3 regions of the Blastococcus sp. HT6-30 genome follow, and region 2 is predicted to be linked to each of the others. Evidence: riboswitches for the same ligand, from Rfam matches in the RefSeq annotation. Region 2 holds a riboswitch; each other region holds the start of a gene.
What was found. A riboswitch is a leader RNA that binds a small molecule or an ion and turns the genes downstream of it on or off. The one in region 2 is predicted to bind cyclic di-AMP.
Positions count from the first base shown of each region.

Region 1 (5,824 bases), 380 kb from region 2:
CGCATCATTCCCATGTTCGCCTCCTCGTCGTCGCCGACTCGAGCCGGCTCCTGATCAGGTTCCTCCGTGCCCCGCCGGGCGCCGCGCCAACCACGGCGCCGCCCTTCTCACCTCGTCGCGCGACTCACCAGGTGTCCACGTGCGGCCGGACGCGGCCGGGCGGGCGCGGCGTGACCGCCGCCTCGCGGGTCAGGGTGGTGATCCACCGGCGGGTGTCGGCGGGATCGATGACGTCGTCGATCTCCCAGTGGGCGGCGACGTTGAGGCCCCGGCCGTTCTCGTAGGCGGCGGCGACGGCGGCGTCGAAGGCGGCGGTCCGCGCGGCGTCGTCCTCGATGGCGGCCAGCTCCCGGCGCATGCCCAGACGCACCGCGCCCTCCAGGCCCATCGGACCGAACTCGCTGGTCGGCCAGCCTACGGCGAACCGCGGCACCTTGAGGCTCCCCCCGGCCATGGCCTGCGCGCCGAGGCCGTAGGCCTTGCGGACCACCACCGTGCCGATGGGCACCGAGAGGTTCGCGCCGATGACGAACAGCCGGGAGAAGTGCCGGACGGTGGCCGTCTTCTCCGACTCCGGGCCGACCATGAACCCCGGGGTGTCGCAGAGGAACACGACCGGCAGGCCGTGGGCGTCGCACAGCTGCAGGAACCGGGCGGCCTTGTCGGCGGCGTCGGAGTCGATGGCCCCGCCGAGGTGGGTGGGGACGTTGGCGACGACGCCGAGCGGCGCGCCCTCCACCCGCGCGAGCGCGGTGATCATGCCGGCGCCCCAGCCGTCGCGGAGCTCGAGCACCGAGGACTCGTCGGCCAGCGCGTGCAGCACGGCGTGCATGTCGTAGACCCGCTTGCGGTTCTCCGGCACCAGGTGGCGGAGGGCACGCTGGTCGGGCGCGGTCCAGTCGGCGACCGGCCCCTGGAAGTAGGAGAGGTACTGCCGCGCCGCGGCGACGGCGGCGGCGTCGTCGGCGACCCGGACGTCGACCACCCCGTTGGCGTGCTGGACGTCGATCGGGCCGATCTCCTCCGGCGTGACGACGCCGAGCCCACCGCCCTCGATCATCGCCGGGCCGCCCATGCCGATGTTCGCGTCCTCGGTGGCGATGACGACGTCGCAGGTGCCGAGCAGCGCCGCGTTGCCGGCGAAGCAGCGGCCGCTGGCGATGCCCACGGTCGGCACCAGCCCCGAGAGCTTGCCGAACAGGGTGAAGGCCATCGTGTCGAGCGCGGAGACGTGCGTGGAGTCGACGTCGCCGGGCCGCCCTCCCCCGCCCTCGGCGAAGAGCACGACGGGCAGCCGGCGCTTCTCGGCGAGCTCGAACAGCCGGTCCTTCTTGAGGTGCCCGCGCATGCCCTGGGTGCCGGCGAGCACGGTGTAGTCGTACGAGACGACGACCGCCGCACTTCTCTCCCGGCCCACCAGGTCGCCGTTGACGTCGGCCAGCCCGCCGACGACGCCGTCGGCGGGGGTGCGCTCCTGCAGCTCCGCCCGGCTGCGGCGGCGCTCCTGGGCGGCGAAGACCAGCGGTCCGTACTCGAGAAAGCTGCCCGGGTCGACGAGGTCGGCGAGGTTCTCCCGCGCGGTGCGCCGGCCCTGGGCGTGCCGCTTGGCCACGGCCTCCGCCCGGTGCGCGTCGAGGCCGGCCTCGTGGCGGCGGCGGACCTCGGCGAGGTCGGGGCGGTCGGCGTCGAGGTCCATCTCCTCGCGCTGCGCGTCCCCGCCGGACGCGGCGTGCTCGACCTCGGCGAGCAGCTCACCCTGGCGGACGGTCTCGCCGATCCGCACCGCGATCCGCCGGACGGTGCCACCGGCCGGCGGCGCGACGACGTGTTCCATCTTCATCGCCTCGAGGACGACGACCGCTCCTCCGGGCTCGACGGTCGTGCCCGGCCCGGCCTCGATCGCGACGACGGTGCCGGGCACGGGCGCCCGGAGCCCGTCGCCGGTCTCCCCGGCTTCCGCCGCGACGGCCGGCGCGAGGTCGGCGAGGTGGTCGTCGACGAAGGTGGTGGTCGCCTCGGTGATCTCCGGATGCGCCAGCAGGGCCCGGAGGACGCCGGTGTTCGTGGCGACGCCGCGGACGTCGACCTCGGCCAGCGCCCGGTGCAGGTGCGCCAGCGCCTCGGGGAGACCGCCCTGCCGCTCGTGCACCACCACCTTGGCGAGCAGGGAGTCGTAGCGGGGGCTGACCTCGGTGCCCGGCCGGGCCGCGGTGTCGACGCGCACGCCGGGGCCACCGGGCAGGGCCAGCGACGCGATCGCGCCCGCGGAGGGGACGACGACGCCGTCGGCGGTGAGCGTCTCGGCGTTGACCCGGGCCTGGACGGCGCACCCGACGGCGCGGGGCGGGCCGTCGGCCAGCCCGAGGTCGGCGAGCGTGGCGCCGGCGGCGACGCGCAGCTGCAGCCGCACGAGGTCCAGGCCGAGGGTCTCGTCGGTGACCGGGTGCTCGACCTGCAGCCGTGGGTTGCACTCGAGGAAGACGAACCGCTCGGGGTCGCCGGCCGGCACGAGGAACTCGACGGTGGCCAGCCCCCGGAGGCCGACCTGCCGGGCGAGCGCCGCCGCGGCGTCGTGCAGCCGCCTCCGGACCGCACCCGGCAGGTTCGGCGCGGGCGCGATCTCGACGACCTTCTGCCGGCGGCGCTGCAGGGAGCAGTCGCGGTCGCCCAGGACGACGACGTCGGCGACGGCGTCCCCGAGCACCTGCACCTCGACGTGCCGGGCGTCCTCGACCAGCTCCTCGGCCAGGAGCGCGTCGCTGCCGAAGGCGACCCGGGCCTCGCCGGAGACCGAGGCGACGGCGGCGGCGACGTCGTCGCCCCGGCGGAGGACGCGGGTGGCCCGTCCGCCGCCGCCGAACCGCGCCTTCAGCATCACCGCGCCGCTGGCCGCCACCAGCTCGGCCACCTGCTCCGCCGTGACGGCGTCGGCGGTGCCGCGCGGAACGGGAGCGCCGGCGGCCGTGGCGGCCGCCCGGGCGCGCACCTTGTCGCCGAGGACCTCCAGCACCGCGGCGCCCGGGCCGACGACGGTCAGCGGTCCGCCGCCGTCCTCGCAGGCCCGCGGCAGCGCCGGGTCCTCGGACAGGAAGCCGTAGCCGGGGTGGATGAGGTCGCAGCCGGTGGCGCGCGCGGCCCGGACGACCGCCGCGGCGTCGAGGTGCGCGGCCGGGCCGCTGCCGGGGAGGAGGTGCGCCTCGTCGGCCGCGGTGAGGTGCGCGGCGTCGGGTTCGTCGGCGGGCGCGACGGCGACCGACGTCATCCCCTCGGCCGCCGCCGCACGGGCGATCCGGACGGCGATCTCACCACGGTTGGCGATCAGCAGGCGGGCCACCCGGCGATGCTCGCACGGACCTCCGACGCGCTGTGGCGCCGGTCACCGCCCCGCCCGGGACGCTGCGCACGCGATCGTGGACGGCCAGTCGGGGCATGCTGACCATCGAAAAGTAAGCGCGCGATCGCTCTCCGTGCTGTCGGATGGACACGAGTCGCGACCGCCGTCGGGATCGGCGGAGGTCCGCTCGGCGAGTCGCGCTCCCGGCGGGGCCGGATGGCCCGCCACGGGAGGGCCCGGAGAGCCGCGTCCGGCCGCTTTGTGACCTTTCCGTGACCGACCTAGCGTCGTCGCGGTCCGCCCGGGGCCCCGTCGTCACCACACCCGGTGACACCCGCGCGGACACCGCCGAACCGGACGTCGGATCGCACCGCCGCCCGGACCGGGGACCCACCGCAGCACTGGGGTGAAGCGCGACCGGCCACGACCGGGAGCGCCGGGCGAGTTCCCCGCCCGAACCCGTCAGCTAACCCGGTAGGCGGTTGTCGGAGAACAGGAGAACCCGTCGTCCATGACGACCACCCGCACGTCCTCGACCACCCGCCGCTCCCTCCGCGGGGCGGCGCTCGCTCTCGTCACCGGCGCGGGGATCGCCCTCACCCCGCTGACCGCCTCGGCCTCAGCTCCCGCTCCCGCTCCCGCTCCGGTCGCGGCGACTCCGGTGGCCCTCGCCTCCGCCCCGGTGGCGGCGCCGGACCATGCCGCCCAGGTCGCGGTCGACACCGCGCTCGCCCAGGTGGGCAAGCCCTACGTCTGGGGCGGCACGGGCCCCGGCGGCTACGACTGCTCCGGCCTGACCTGGTCGGCCTACCAGGCCGCCGGCGTCGAGATCCCGCGGACCTCGCGGGCGCAGTCGACCGCGGGCGTTCCCGTGAGCCGCGCCGCCCTGCAGCCCGGTGACCTGATCTTCTTCTACGACCCGGTGGGCCACGTCGGCATGTACATCGGCGACGGGCTGATGGTGCACTCCTCGACCTTCGGCCAGCCGGTCGCGGTCGTGCCGGTCGACTCGATGTGGGGCTACAACACCGCCCGCCGGGTCGCCTGATCGGGACGCGCTCCGCGTCGATGCCCCCGGCTGCTCCCGCGGCCGGGGGCATCGCCGTCCGGGCGTCCTGACACCCCTCCGGGTTACCGTCCGTGCCCGACGACCGCCTGTGCAGGGAGAGCCGTGACCGACCACCTCCAGTCCCCTCCTCCGCACGGGTTCCTGCGGCCGGGCCTGTGGCTGGACCGGTTCGACTTCGCCAGCGGAATGCTGGTGCAGGCGCAGTGGGACGGCGGCATGCCCTACCAGCGGAGCGGCGAGGTGACCGGCGCCGTGGCGGACCCGCTGCCGCTGCTCCCCGACGGCGCGGTGCTGCGCCTGGACCGCAAGGACGGCAGCTCCCGCACGGTCGTCGCCGCCCTGCCGGGGCTGCTGGCGCGGCTGGAGGTGGCGAACCGGATGACGACGGTCGACGTCGTCGGTGCCGACCTGGCCGCCGTCGAGGCGCTGGTGGCGCAGGTCGTCACCGGCGCCGAGCAGGTCACGGCCGCACCGGAGGGCGAGGTGCAGATGGCTTTCTGGTCGGGCGGCTCGAACGGCGGGCTGGAGTCCTCGCGCCGGGTGACCGCACCCAGCTGGGCCGAGGCTGCGGTCAACTACCCGGAGCGGACGCGGCGGTCGCTGGCAGCCCTCATGACGGCCACCGACATGTCGGGGCGGGCCGGGCGCCTGGTGCTGTGGCACGGCGTCCCCGGAACGGGGAAGACGACGGCCGTGCGGGCCCTCGGCCGGGAGTGGTCGGACTGGTGCCGGGTGCACTACGTGATGGACCCCGAGCGGCTCTTCGCCGAGCCGCAGTACCTGCTGCAGGTGGCGGGGGTCGACGAGGACGAGGACGACGACGGCCGGTGGCGGCTGGTGGTGGCGGAGGACTGCGACGAGTACCTGCGCTCGGACGCCAAGGTGCGGGCCGGCGCATCGCTGGGCCGGCTGCTGAACCTCTGCGACGGCATCCTCGGCCACGGACTCCGGGTGCTGGTCCTGCTGACCACCAACGAGGACGTCGGCCGCCTGCACCCGGCGATCACCCGCCCCGGCCGGTGCCTGAGCCAGGTGGAGTTCGAGCTGCTGTCGCCGGACGAGGCGCAGGCGTGGCTGGGCGACGGCGCTCCCGCTCCCGAGCGCCCGATGACGCTGGCGGAGCTGTACGCCCGGCGCGAGGAGCGCGTGCACCCGACCGAGGCGCGGGCGGCGGAACCCGGCGGCTATCTCTGAGGGCGGCCGTCACACGGAGCGGAGGGTGGCCCGCTTGAGCCGCACGATCAGCCGCATCCCGCCCGACCGGGCCAGCTCCTGCTGCCGTGCGCGCAACTGATCGCCGAGCTCCTCGAGGCGCTCCTCTCCCAGGGCGTGCGACTGGGGGAACATCCGCTGCTCCTCCTCCATCGTGTGATGGCGCACCGTCTTCTCCAGCATGCGCACCTCGCCGGCGAACTCCGGAT
Region 1 covers NZ_CP155792.1:2,410,072-2,415,895, forward strand. The annotation lists gene ABC795_RS11635 (hypothetical protein) at 1-14, opposite strand, end outside; gene ABC795_RS11640 (carboxyl transferase domain-containing protein) at 125-3,334, opposite strand; cyclic di-AMP (ydaO/yuaA leader) riboswitch at 3,671-3,830, shown strand; gene ABC795_RS11645 (NlpC/P60 family protein) at 3,846-4,382, shown strand; gene ABC795_RS11650 (DUF5925 domain-containing protein) at 4,506-5,597, shown strand; gene ABC795_RS11655 (hemerythrin domain-containing protein) at 5,607-5,824, opposite strand, start outside.
Region 1: another riboswitch for cyclic di-AMP. It lies ahead of ABC795_RS11645 (NlpC/P60 family protein); the one in region 2 lies ahead of ABC795_RS09815 (hypothetical protein).

Region 2 (5,824 bases):
GACGGCGGTCATGCTCGGGGAGAGCGCCCTGGCGCTCGCCCTCGACGGCGACCGGCTGCCCGACCGGGCCGGGTCGCTGACACCGGCCACGGCGATGGGCGAGGTGCTCGTCGAGCGGCTGCGCACCGCCGGACACACCTACGAGGTGACCGCCCGCTGATCGGGCGCGTCGGCGACGCCGGAGCGGCGTCGCTAGGGTTGGCCGACATGCCGATCAGCTCGCCCGACCAGCCCGCAGGGACGATCCGGGACCTCGGCCTGCCCGCGCGGGCGGTGACCGCGCTGACCCGCGCGGGGATCACCGACGTCGGGGCGCTGGCCGCGCTCACCCGGCGGGAGCTGAGCGCGGTCGCCGGGCTCGGCCCCGGCATGGTGGCCGCCATCCGCACCGTCGTCCCCGAGCCACCCGCGCGGCTGCCCGCGGCCGGCGGGCCGCCGGCCGCCCCCGCGGCCGACCGGGAGCCCGCGCCGGCGGAGGAGGAGTCCCCGGCCGCCCCGGCGATCCCGTCGTTCGCCTCCCTGCGCGGCCCGCGCCGCCGGTCGGCGGTCGACCTCCTGCTCCCGGACCCGCCGCCGCCGGGCGTGCCCGCGGACCCGGCCGCGCCGGCCGCGCCGTCGCCGTCCCGCCCGCCGACCGCACCGCTGGCACCGACCGGGCCGGCCGCGCCTGCGGCGGTGCGGCCACCGGACTACGCCGATCTCTTGCGGCTGGGGGTGCACGTCGCCCGCACGGTGCTCACCGCGCCGGCCCGCTGTCTGCGCCGGTTGCTCGGCTAGGGACCGGCCCGCGGATCCCTCGGTGCCGTCGGCGACACTGCGGGGGTGCAGCGGGTCCTGCTCCGGCGCCGCGGGTCCGCGGTGGACATCACGGAGCACAGCGACGACGGGTCGGCGGCGGCCACCCGCATCCCGGTCGAGGAGCTGCCCGCCGTCGTCGCCGAGCGGGAGGCCGCACCGGCGCCCGTCCGCTGGGTCTGGGACGACACGACCCGCTGGTACCCGGCCCTGCTGGCGGCCGGGGCGCGCGTGGAGCGCTGCACCGACCTGCGGCTGAGCCACGTCCTGCTGCGGCGGTCACCGTTCGCCGACCAGGCGCTCCTCGTCGGTGGGGACACCGCCGGCTGGGACGCGCTGCAGCCGGTCGCGGCGGCCGACCCCGCGCTCTTCCCGCCCGCTGATCCGGCTGACCTGCTCGACCCGGCGGCCGAGCACCGGCGCCAGCAGGCGGCCCTGGCCGCCTCGCCGCGGCGCGACCGGCTCGCCCTGCTGCTCGCGGCGGAGTCCGCCGGCGCTCTGGTGGCCGCCGAGATGACGTACACCGGCCTGCCCTGGCGGGCCGACGTGCACGAGCGCCTGCTGACCGCGCTGCTCGGCCCCCGCCCGGTGGCCGGCGGGAGGCCGGCGGTGCTCGAGCGGCTGCTCGGCGAGATCCGCGCGGCGCTGGGCGCACCGTTGCTCAACCCCGACTCGCCGGCCGAGCTGCTGCGAGCGCTCCAGCAGGCCGGTCTCCCGGTGGCCGACACCCGTTCGTGGAGCCTCGCGCAGCTGGACCACCCCGTGATCCCCGCGCTTCTCGAGTACAAGAAGTTGATGCGGCTGCTCACGGCCAACGGCTGGAGCTGGCTGGAGACCTGGGTGCAGGAGGGGCGGTTCCGCTCCTCCTTCCTCCCCGGCGGGGTCGTCACGGGGCGGTGGGCCTCCACCGGCGGCGGCGCGCTCTCGGTGCCCACGCTCATCCGACCCGCGGCGGTCGCGGACGACGGCTGGCGGTTCGTCGTCGCCGACGTAGCCCAGCTGGAACCGCGGGTGCTCGCAGGGATGAGCGCCGACACCGCAATGGCCGAGGCGGCGCGCGCCTCGGACCTCTACGAGGGCATGGTCGCCGGTGGGGCGGTGGCGTCCCGGGCAGAGGCCAAGCTGGGCATCCTCGGCGCCATGTACGGCGGGACCCGCGGGGAGAGCGGCCGCATGATGCCCCGGCTCACCCGCCGCTACCCGCGTGCCATCGGCCTGGTCGAGGAGGCGGCCCGGGCGGGGGAGCGCGGCGAGGTGGTGCACACCCTGCTGGGCCGGGGGGCGCCGTCGCCGACCGGGGCGTGGGCGCAGCGGGCGGTCGAGCTCGGGGAGCCCGCGGAGCAGGCCGGCTCGCGGGGGGACCGCGACCGCGCCCGCCGTGCGTGGGGCCGGTTCACCCGCAACTTCGTCGTCCAGGGCACCGGCGCGGAGTGGGCGCTGTGCTGGATGGCCGACCTGCGCAACCGGTTGTGGCGGCTGGGCGGGGCCGGGTCGCCGGCCGAGCGGCCGCACCTGGCCTTCTTCCTGCACGACGAGGTCGTCGTGCACGCTCCGGAACACCTGGCCGACGACGTGGTGGAGGTGGTGCGGGCCGCCGCGTCCACCGCCGGGCGCCTGCTGTTCGGCGCGTTCCCGGTGGACTTCCCGCTCGACGTCGCCGTCGTCCGGTCGTGGGCCGACGCCGGCTGAGCCGGGGTCCGCCCTACACCGCCGGGGGGGCGGTGAGGGGCAGGCGACACACGTCACGCCGTGGAAATAACCGGCTCTCGATTGTCACATCTGCATAACGGCGGTTACCGTGGCCAGGTCCGATCGGTCGACACGTCCCCGTCCGGGGAGTCCGATCGGCGCCGCCGAGTCACCCACTGCGATCGCGCTGCGGGTGAGCCGGGGACCCACCGCAGCACTGGGGTGAATCCTGCGCCGAGCACGTCGGCGGCGCGGGTAGGGCTACTTCCCGCCCGAATCCGTCAGCTAACCCGGTAGGCGGCAACGGAAGAAACGGAGAGCCGCCGCATGGCGCGCCCTTGCACCGCCGCACGTCCCTGCACCACCCGGCACCGCCGCATCCGGGTGCGCCCGCGGAACTGACCGCGCCCACGCACGGCGCCCCGCCGGCTGTCGCCCACCACCGAGCACTTCCCGCTCGACCGGCTCCCCGCCGTCTCCCGGTGGCCCAGGCAGTCGTCCCGGCGCCGGCGCCCTGCTGCCCGCACCCCGCCGCGGCCCGCCCTCCGGCCGGCCGCGCGACACCCTCGGAGCTCCCGTACCCATGAATGTCCGCACCACCACCTCCGGCCGCCGCTGCCCGCCGGCGCACGTCCGCCGTCCCGCCCTGTACCTGGGTGCCGCCGCCGCCGGCGCGCTCCTCGTCAACGTCCTCGTCGGCGCTGAGCCGGCGGCGCAGGCCGAGGCCGATGCGCCCCAGTCGGTCAGCGTCGCCCAGGAGCTCGGGCTCACCGCCCAGTCCGGCCCGATCGACGTGACCGAGGACCTGGCCCCGCTGCAGGACCTCACCGCCAGCCGCAGCACCCGCGACGCCGAGCAGGTCGCGGCGCAGCAGGCCCAGGCCGCTGCCGACCAGGCGGAGCTCGACCGGCAGAAGGCCGAGGCGGAGGCCGCAGCCCGTGCCGAGGCGGAGGCCAAGGCCAAGGCCGAGGCGGAGGCCGCCGTGGCCGCGGAGGCAGCGGCACCGGCTGCCGCGGCACCGGCTGCCCCGGCACCGGCTGCAGCGGCACCGGCGGCCGCGAGCCGGAGCCGGCAGGCGCCGGTGTCCAGCTCGCCGGCCGCCTCGGTGGCCGCGTCGGCGGTCGCGCGGATCAGCAACAGCGCCGGAGCCGTCAGGCCGCAGGCCCAGGCCGCGGCCGACGCCGTGGTCAGCAACGTGCCGGGTGCGGCGAGCATCACGATCGGCGGCACGCGCGCCAGCGCGGCCGATCCGGGTGGTCACCCGTCCGGGCTGGCGCTGGACTACATGGTCATGTCCAACGCGGCGCTCGGGGACGCCATCGTCGCGTACCACCGCGCACACTGGGCCGAGCTCGGGGTGGACTACATCATCTGGCAGCAGCGCATGCTGTCGTCCGCGAACGGCTCCTGGCAGCCCATGGGGAACCGGGGCAGCCCCACGGCCAACCACATGGACCACCCGCACGTGAACTACCGGGGCTGAGCGCCGACGCCCCGGGCCCGCCCGGGCCCGGGGCCGCTCGACCCCCGGACGACGTAGCGTCAGCTTCCGGACGACCGACAGCGGCAGCATCCGCATGGCCAGGGCGATCGGTACCCAGGGCCCACACGGACGTGCTGATCTCTCTCCGAGCGGATGGAGCCGTGGGCGATCGACGTGCTCATGCGTCGGGGCGTGCCGACCGGCTCCGCCCGTCGGTCAGCCCGGTTCGGCGGGGACGGACCCGGTGCCGACCAGGGCCCGTGCCAGCGCCGCCGAACGGAGCAGCGGCAGCTGCCGACCGATCCGCGCGGCGGCGTCGAGGTGGTCGAGCAGCAGCTGCCGGCCGGCGGCGGAGAGCCCGGTCACCGAGCCGGCGTCGACGCGCACCGGCTCGCCGCCGTAGTGCTGCAGGAAGGTGTCGACGACGGCGTCGTCGACCTCCCCGGCCAGGCACAGCACCCGGCCGCCAACGGTGTCGAGCAGCCGGACCACGCGATGCACCAGCGCGGACGGACGGGAGGGGAGCGGGTGCACCGCCCCGGTCTGACCTCCTCGGGGCCGACGGGGTTCGGCTGCGGCCGGGACGGGCACCCACAAGGGCACGGGCGACGGGCGAGGACGGCCTCGCGGGGACCAGCACGAGGGAATCGGGAGTGACCACGGCCGAGACCAGCCGGCAGATCCTCGGCGACCGGTACGAGCTGCGCGACCTGATCGCCGTCGGCGGGATGGGTCAGGTGTGGCGGGCCCGCGACGTGCTGCTCGACCGTTGGGTGGCCGTCAAGGTGCTGCGCAGCGAGTACGCCGACAACCCGGTGTTCGTGGCGCGGTTCCGCACGGAGGCCCGGAACGCCGCCAGCCTCAGCCACCCCAACATCGCCGCAGTCCTCGACTACGGTGAGTCGACGGCGGAGGGCACCGGCGAGCACCTCGCCTACCTCGTCATGGAGCTGGTCGACGGGCCGCCGCTGTCGGCGCTGCTGGCCGAGGACGGGTCGCTCGGCACCGGCGCCGCCCTCTCGGTCCTGCAGCAGGCCGCGGCCGCGCTCGCCGCCGCCCACCGGGCCGGTGTGGTGCACCGCGACGTCAAGCCGGCCAACATCCTGCTGACCCACGACGGCACCGTGAAGCTCACCGACTTCGGCATCTCCTGGTCGGCGGGCAGCGTGCCGCTGACGCAGACCGGCCAGGTGATCGGCACGGCGCAGTACATGTCCCCCGAGCAGGCCAGGGGCGAGCACGTCGGCCCGGCGAGCGACGTCTACGCCCTGGGGCTGGTCGGCTACGAGACCCTCGCCGGGCACGCCGCCTTCGACGGCGACAACCCGGTGACCGTCGCGCTCAAGCAGGTGCAGGAGCACCCCGAGCCCCTGCCCGCCGAGCTGCCGCGGGACGTCCGCGCCCTCATCGACGCCGCGCTGGTCAAGGACCCCGACGACCGCCTGCCCGACGGGAACGCCTTCCTGCACGCGGTCGAGGAGACGATGCACGGCCCGCCGGACACCGCGTCCCTCACCCGGCCGGTGGCCGTCGTGGCGGCCGCCCGCGCGACCGGCTCCGGGGGCGGCACGGGCGCGCACCGGGGGACCGGTTCGGTCGGGGAGGCCGGCCCCCGCCGGGAGACGCCGGCAGAGCGACCCGCGGGGCGCCGGCCGCTCCTCCTGGTCCTCCTCCCGGTCCTCGCCTTCCTCCTGCTCGGCGGAGGCGTGGCCGCCCTGCTCGCCGCGTCGGCCTCCGATCCCGGCGGTGCGGCCGGGGCCGTCGAGTCGCAGCCGGTCGCCGAGGTGGACCTGGTGGCCGCGGACTACGTCGGGCGGCCGGTCGAGGAGGTCGTCGCCGAACTCAGCGCGCTCGGCC
Region 2 covers NZ_CP155792.1:2,028,993-2,034,816, reverse strand. The annotation lists gene ABC795_RS09830 (saccharopine dehydrogenase NADP-binding domain-containing protein) at 1-160, shown strand, start outside; gene ABC795_RS09825 (DNA-directed RNA polymerase subunit alpha C-terminal domain-containing protein) at 208-777, shown strand; gene ABC795_RS09820 (bifunctional 3'-5' exonuclease/DNA polymerase) at 823-2,484, shown strand; cyclic di-AMP (ydaO/yuaA leader) riboswitch at 2,637-2,799, shown strand; gene ABC795_RS09815 (hypothetical protein) at 3,068-3,967, shown strand; gene ABC795_RS09810 (hypothetical protein) at 4,184-4,459, opposite strand; gene ABC795_RS09805 (protein kinase) at 4,621-5,824, shown strand, end outside.

Region 3 (5,824 bases), 670 kb from region 2:
CGGCCGGGCATGACCGAGGGCGGCTGCCGTGCCGCGAGGGTGACCGCCGCGCCGGGGCCGGGCACACTGCGAGCATGCCGAGCGCCCCGATGCCCGACGACTGGCAGCGCGCCCTGGTCGTCGCCGCCCACCCCGACGACATCGAGTACGGCCTCGCCGCCGCCGTCGCCGTGTGGACGGCGGCCGGCAAGGAGGTGCACTACCTGCTGGCCACCCGCGGCGAGGCCGGGATCGCCGGGATGCCGCCGGCCGAGGCGGGCCGGCTGCGGGAGGCCGAGGAGCGGGCGTCGGCCGCGGTCGTCGGCGTCACCGAGGTCGAGTTCCTCGATCAGCGTGACGGCGTGCTGGTGGCCGGCCCGGAGCTGCGCCGGGAGCTCGCCGGGGGCATCCGGCGGCACCGCCCGGAACTGGTGGTGACCCTGCACGGCGGGGACGCCTGGACGCCGCCCGGCGTCAGCCCTGTCGCCTTGAACTCCCCGGACCACCGGGCGCTCACCCGGTCGGTGCTCGACGCGGTCGCCGATGCGGCCAACGAGTGGATCTTCCCGGACCTCGCCGAGGAGCCGTGGGCCGGCGTGCAGTACGTCGCGGTGCAGCACATGGGCGGCGAGCCACCGCACGCGATGGACGTCAGCGGGGGAGCGGAGGCCGCCGTCGCCTCGCTCACCGAGCACCGCCGGTACCTCGAGGCGCTGTCCGACGAGCCGGTCGAGGAGCAGGCCCGGCAGCAGATCGACATGGCGACCCTCACCGAGGACGGCGGCCGCCGGGTGGGCTTCACGCTCTACTGGGGATGACCACCGCCGGCACCGGCGGCGAGTCGGCCGGGGGCGTCCGCGACCGGTGATGCCCGTGGGCGTGTTCCTCGCCCCGGACGCGGCACTAGACTGGCCGGCACGACGGACGAGTCGGCTGGGCGGTCGCGTCGGCGGGGGAGACCCCGTCGCCGAGGAACGTCCGGGCTCCACAGGGCAGGGTGGTCGTTAACGGCGACCCGGGGTGACCCGCGGGACAGTGCCACAGAGAACAGACCGCCAGCGGCTCGCCGCTGGTAAGGGTGAAACGGCGGTGTAAGAGACCACCGCACACCGGGTGACCGGTGTGGCTCGGTAAACCCCACCCGGAGCTAGGTCAAGAAGGTTCGGCGGTCCGCCGCCGTTCCGCGCAGGCGTTCGAGGGCGGCCCGTCCGAGCCTGCGGGTAGACCGCTGGAGCCTGCCGGCAACGGCAGGCCTAGATGGATGACCGCCCATCGGGAGGCCGCAAGGCGCCCGTGGACAGAACCCGGCGTACAGGCCGACTCGTCCGTCGCCCCGCCCCCCGCGTCGTCGGCGTCGGCTCAGCGCTGGTCGCGGCGCAGGGGATGGTCGTCGGGGACCTCCACCACGACGATCCGGACGCCGTCCGGATCCTCGATCCACATCTCGATCAGCCCCCATGGCTCGAGCCGGGGCGGCTGCGTGACCGTCACGCCGGCCGACGTGAGACGGCGGTGTTCGGCGGCGACGTCGCGGACCTGCAGCCACAGCGCGAGCCCCTTCGGGCTGTCCGACGACCGACCGGAGACCTCCAGCAGCCCGTTGCCCAGGAAGAAGACGACCCCCGGATGTTCCGAGGGTCCGAACTCGCGATGGACCGCCAGGCCCAGGACGTCGCGGTAGAACGACTGCGACCGCTGCGGATCGGACGGTCGCAGCAGGACGCGGCTGCTCAGGATGTCCATGGCGCCATCCTGCCCCGCACCGACCAGCTGGGACGCCACCGCGGGCCTCAGGCGGCGATCGGGTGGTGGTGGCAGCGCCCGCCGGTGGTGGTCCGGGCCCCGCACGGCGCACCGGCCTTGGTCCGGCCGCCGCTCTCTCCGCAGCGAGCCGGCGACCGCGGCTGCGTGGGTACCGGCCCGGCCAGGACCGGGCGGGCGAAGGGCAGCACGACGGCGTCGTGCCCCGGCGCCCGGGCGGCCGGGGGAATGCCCGGGGCGGCGGCAGTGATCGCGTTCTCGCGTTGGCCGGCACGACGGCGCAGGGCCGCCGCGGCGGTCAGGCCGGCGGTGAAGGCAGCGATCGCGGTGGCGGCGTGGCTGGTGCGCATGCCTGTCTCATCGGCAGTCCGGGAGGCCGGCGGAACGTCCGCCGACCGGTTCGCCGCCGGCGTCGAGCGCTGGCCGGGTGCCGGTCACCCGGGGTTGGACCACCGGCTGCCGGGCGTCGTCTGCCCCGGCCAGGGTCGGGACCGCCTGAGCCTGCACCGACGAGGGCTGCGGCGCGTTCCGGCCGCAGTTGTTCCGCTCTGCGCGCACGTCCGGTCACCCTGCGTCCGACGGCACGGTGGGTCCCGGGAAAAGCCGGGCACGGACTCCTGCCGCCCCTCCCGCTCTGCCTACCGTGCCCCTGTCCGCCGATCGGCGGAACCGGATGGCGTACCGCCGAACCTGCCCCCGCCACCCGGCCACATCGAGACGACGGGCAGGCGCGGGGGACCCACTCTCGCAGGACCGGGCCGTCAGGCCCTGGGGTGAAGCCGTGGTCCACGGCCGGGCAGCTCTCGCCCGAACCCGACAGCTAACCCCGCAGGCGGCGAGAGGCTCACATCCCCATGCGCAATCGCTCCCAGGGGCGGCACCGTGCCGCCCGCACGTCGGCCGTGGCCGTCGTGGCACGCCCCGCGGCAGTGCTCGCGGCAGCATCGGCCCTCTCCTTCACCGGCCTGGCTTCCGCCGCGGCCCACACCGGTGAGCACACGGTGCAGCCCGGTGACACGCTGAGCTCCCTGGCGGCCGCCCACGGCACCTCGTGGCAGACCGTCTACGACGTCAACCGCGCCACCATCGGCGCGAACCCGAACGTCCTGCGCGTCGGGCAGGCGCTGTCCATCGGCGGCTCCGCACCGGTGGAGGCCGCGCCGAGCACGGCTGCGAGCTCGTACACCGTGCAGGCAGGCGACACGCTGGGCAGGATCGCCGCCCGCCACGGCATCACCTGGCAGCAGCTGCACGCCCTCAACCTGCAGGTGATCGGTCCGAACGCGAACGTCCTGCGGGTCGGTCAGCGTCTCGCCCTCAGCGGCGGGGGCGGCCCGGCCGCCGTCGTGAACGCGCCGGTGCCGCGGGCCAGCCGGGCGGAGCGGCCGGCTGCGGCTCCTGCCGCGTACGACGTGTGGGCCCCCCACGTGCGACCCGCCGTCCAGGAGGTCGCCGAGCGGTTCGGCATCCCGACGGTCCTCACCCGGCCCGGCCACAGCCCGACGCAGGACCGTGCCGCGGACTTCATGGTCTACGACGACCGGGCCGCCGGTGACGCGATCGCCCAGTACGTCATCGACAACGCCGCGCGGTTCGGCGTCGACTACGTGATCTGGCAGCAGCGGATCGCCGCCTCGTGGACCGGTTGGGCGTGGCAGGGCATGGCGGACCGGGGATCGCCCACCGCCAACCACATGGACCATCCGCACGTGGCCTTCCGGACCGCCGGCTGACCACCGGCGAGCGTCTCCTGCCGCCCTCGGCAGGAGACGCTCGCCGTGCCGGTGGCCGCCGGGTCGGGCGCGGGCGCCCGGCCCCGCATGCCGGTCCGTCAGACGGCGACGGCGGTGACGAACGTGCAGATGCCCTCGCCCGAGTCGGCCCGGTGCCGCAGGCCGATGGCCGCCAGCAGCGCCGTCTCCACGCGGTGGGCCAGGCGCCGGGGGCCCTCGTACCAGGTGCTGCCGCCGGTGGTCACGGTGACGTCGGTGAAGCCGGCCAGCCGGACGTGCTCGACGAGCATCCAGTCGGGGAGGATCGAGATGTGGCCTGGCTGGTGGTAGTGCTTCGGCCCGAAGATGAACGGCGCCCCCCGGAGGAACATCTTCAGCCGGGAGTGCGGATGGGTGACGTTCGGCGTGCTGACGAGCAGCCGGTCGCCGGGCCGGAGCAGCGACCGGATCGAGCGGAGCACCTTCCGCGGGTTCTCGACGTGCTCGAGCGTCTCGACGCACACCACCATGTCGAAGGGGCCGCGGGTCTCCTCCGTCCACACCGGGTCGTCGAGGTCCAGCCGGTGGATCCAGTCGTGCGGCGGGTCGAGGTCGGTGGGCACGACGTCGAACCCGGCCTCGCGCATCCGGCACGCCAGTGCTCCGCAGCCGGCACCGACCTCGAGGATCCGGCCGCCCTCGGGCAGTGCCTGTTGCACCAGTTCGACCGCATACTCGTGCACGCCCGGAGCGGCGTGGACGCCGTGCCCCTGGTAGGACCAGATGGCCGCGGTGCGGTGGCTGGAGGAGTGCTCGTCCACGGTCACGTCCGGAGTCTGACCTACCCGCGGCCGTTACGCGCGGTCGTGCGCCGCGGAGCCGGGCCCTGAGCTCCGCAGCCGGACCGCCCGGTACAGCACTCCGGCGGCCAGCGTGCCCGTTCCGGCCAGCACCGACGGCCACGGCAGGGTCGCCGCCAGCGCCAGGCACCCGACGACACCGGCCACCTGCACCGCCCGCGGCCAGCGCCGGTGGCCGGCCGCCTGGGTGAAGGCGGCGACGTTGGCGACGACGTAGTACAGCAGCACGCCGAACGACGAGAACCCGATCACCGCGCGCAGGTCGACGGTGAGCACCAGCGCGCACACCACCGCGCCCAGCGCCAGCTCCGCGCGGTGCGGCACGCGGTGGCGTGGGTGCACCGTGGCCAGCGCGCGCGGGAGGTCGCCGGTCCGCGCCATCGCCAGCGACGTCCGGCCCACCCCGGCGACCAGCCCGAGCAGAGCCCCGAGCGCGGCGGCGGAGGCCGCGATCCGGACGACCGGTGCGGCCCACGCCCAGCTCCCGGCGGCGACGGCGTCGGCGAGCGGGGTGGCCGTTCCGGCGATCCCGGCCGGCCCGAGGACGAGCAGCAGCGTTCCCGCGACGACGGCGTAGACGGCGACCGCGATGCCCAGCGCCAGCGGGATGGCGCGGGGGATGGTGCGGGCGGGGTCGCGGACCTCCTCGCCCATGGTGGCGATGCGGGCGTAGCCGGCGAAGGCGAAGAAGAGCAGCCCGGCCGACTGCAGAAGGCCGTACCAGCCGTCCGGTCCGGCGGTCCAGCCGGTGAGCCGGGCCGGGTCGGCGGTGCCGTGAGCGAGCGCGGCGAGGACCGCCACGGCGAGCCCGGCCAGCACGACGACGACCAGCACGCGGGTGAGCCCGGCGGTCCGGGTGACCCCGTGGTAGTTGACCGCCACGAGCGCCACGACGGCGGCGACCGCTCCGGGCCGCTCCCAGGCCTGCGGAACGGCGTACGCGGCGAAGGTCAGCGCCATGGCCGCGCAGCTGGCGGTCTTGCCCACCACGAACGCCCAGCCGGCCAGGAAGCCCCACCAGGGCCCGAGGCGCTCCCGCCCATAGAGGTAGCTGCCGCCCGACTCCGGGTACTGCGCGGCCAACTGCGCCGAGGAGGTCGCGTTGCAGTAGGCCACCGCGGCCGCCAGCGCGAGACCGATCAGCAGCCCGGCCCCGGCCGCCCGGGCAGCAGGCGCGAAGGCCGCGAAGACCCCGGCGCCCATCATCGAGCCCAGCCCGATGACGACGGCGTCCGTGGTGCCCAGCCGGCGGGCCAACTGCGGCCCGGTGTTCACCAGGGCCCGTGATCGAGGTGGCGCACGGGGCCACCCTAAGCGGTCGGTCGGTCCGGGGATCCGACGTCGCGCGCCGTTGCCCGGCGTGACGTCCGGGCCGTGTCATCGTGGCCGCCATGCGAGCTGTGCACCGGTGAGCGCCGTCGCCGTCGCCCTGGTGGCGGCCGTCGCCGGAATCCCGGTCGGCCACCTGGTGAACCGGGCCGCCGGCCGCTTCCCGTGGCCGGCGGAGGTCCG
Region 3 covers NZ_CP155792.1:1,356,735-1,362,558, forward strand. The annotation lists gene ABC795_RS06540 (hypothetical protein) at 1-13, shown strand, start outside; gene ABC795_RS06545 (PIG-L family deacetylase) at 75-797, shown strand; RNA gene rnpB (RNase P RNA component class A) at 905-1,307, shown strand; gene ABC795_RS06555 (VOC family protein) at 1,339-1,722, opposite strand; gene ABC795_RS06560 (hypothetical protein) at 1,770-2,090, opposite strand; cyclic di-AMP (ydaO/yuaA leader) riboswitch at 2,471-2,570, shown strand; gene ABC795_RS06565 (LysM domain-containing protein) at 2,595-3,473, shown strand; gene ABC795_RS06570 (methyltransferase domain-containing protein) at 3,572-4,279, opposite strand; gene ABC795_RS06575 (APC family permease) at 4,307-5,587, opposite strand; gene ABC795_RS06580 (A24 family peptidase) at 5,721-5,824, shown strand, end outside.
Region 3: another riboswitch for cyclic di-AMP. It lies ahead of ABC795_RS06565 (LysM domain-containing protein); the one in region 2 lies ahead of ABC795_RS09815 (hypothetical protein).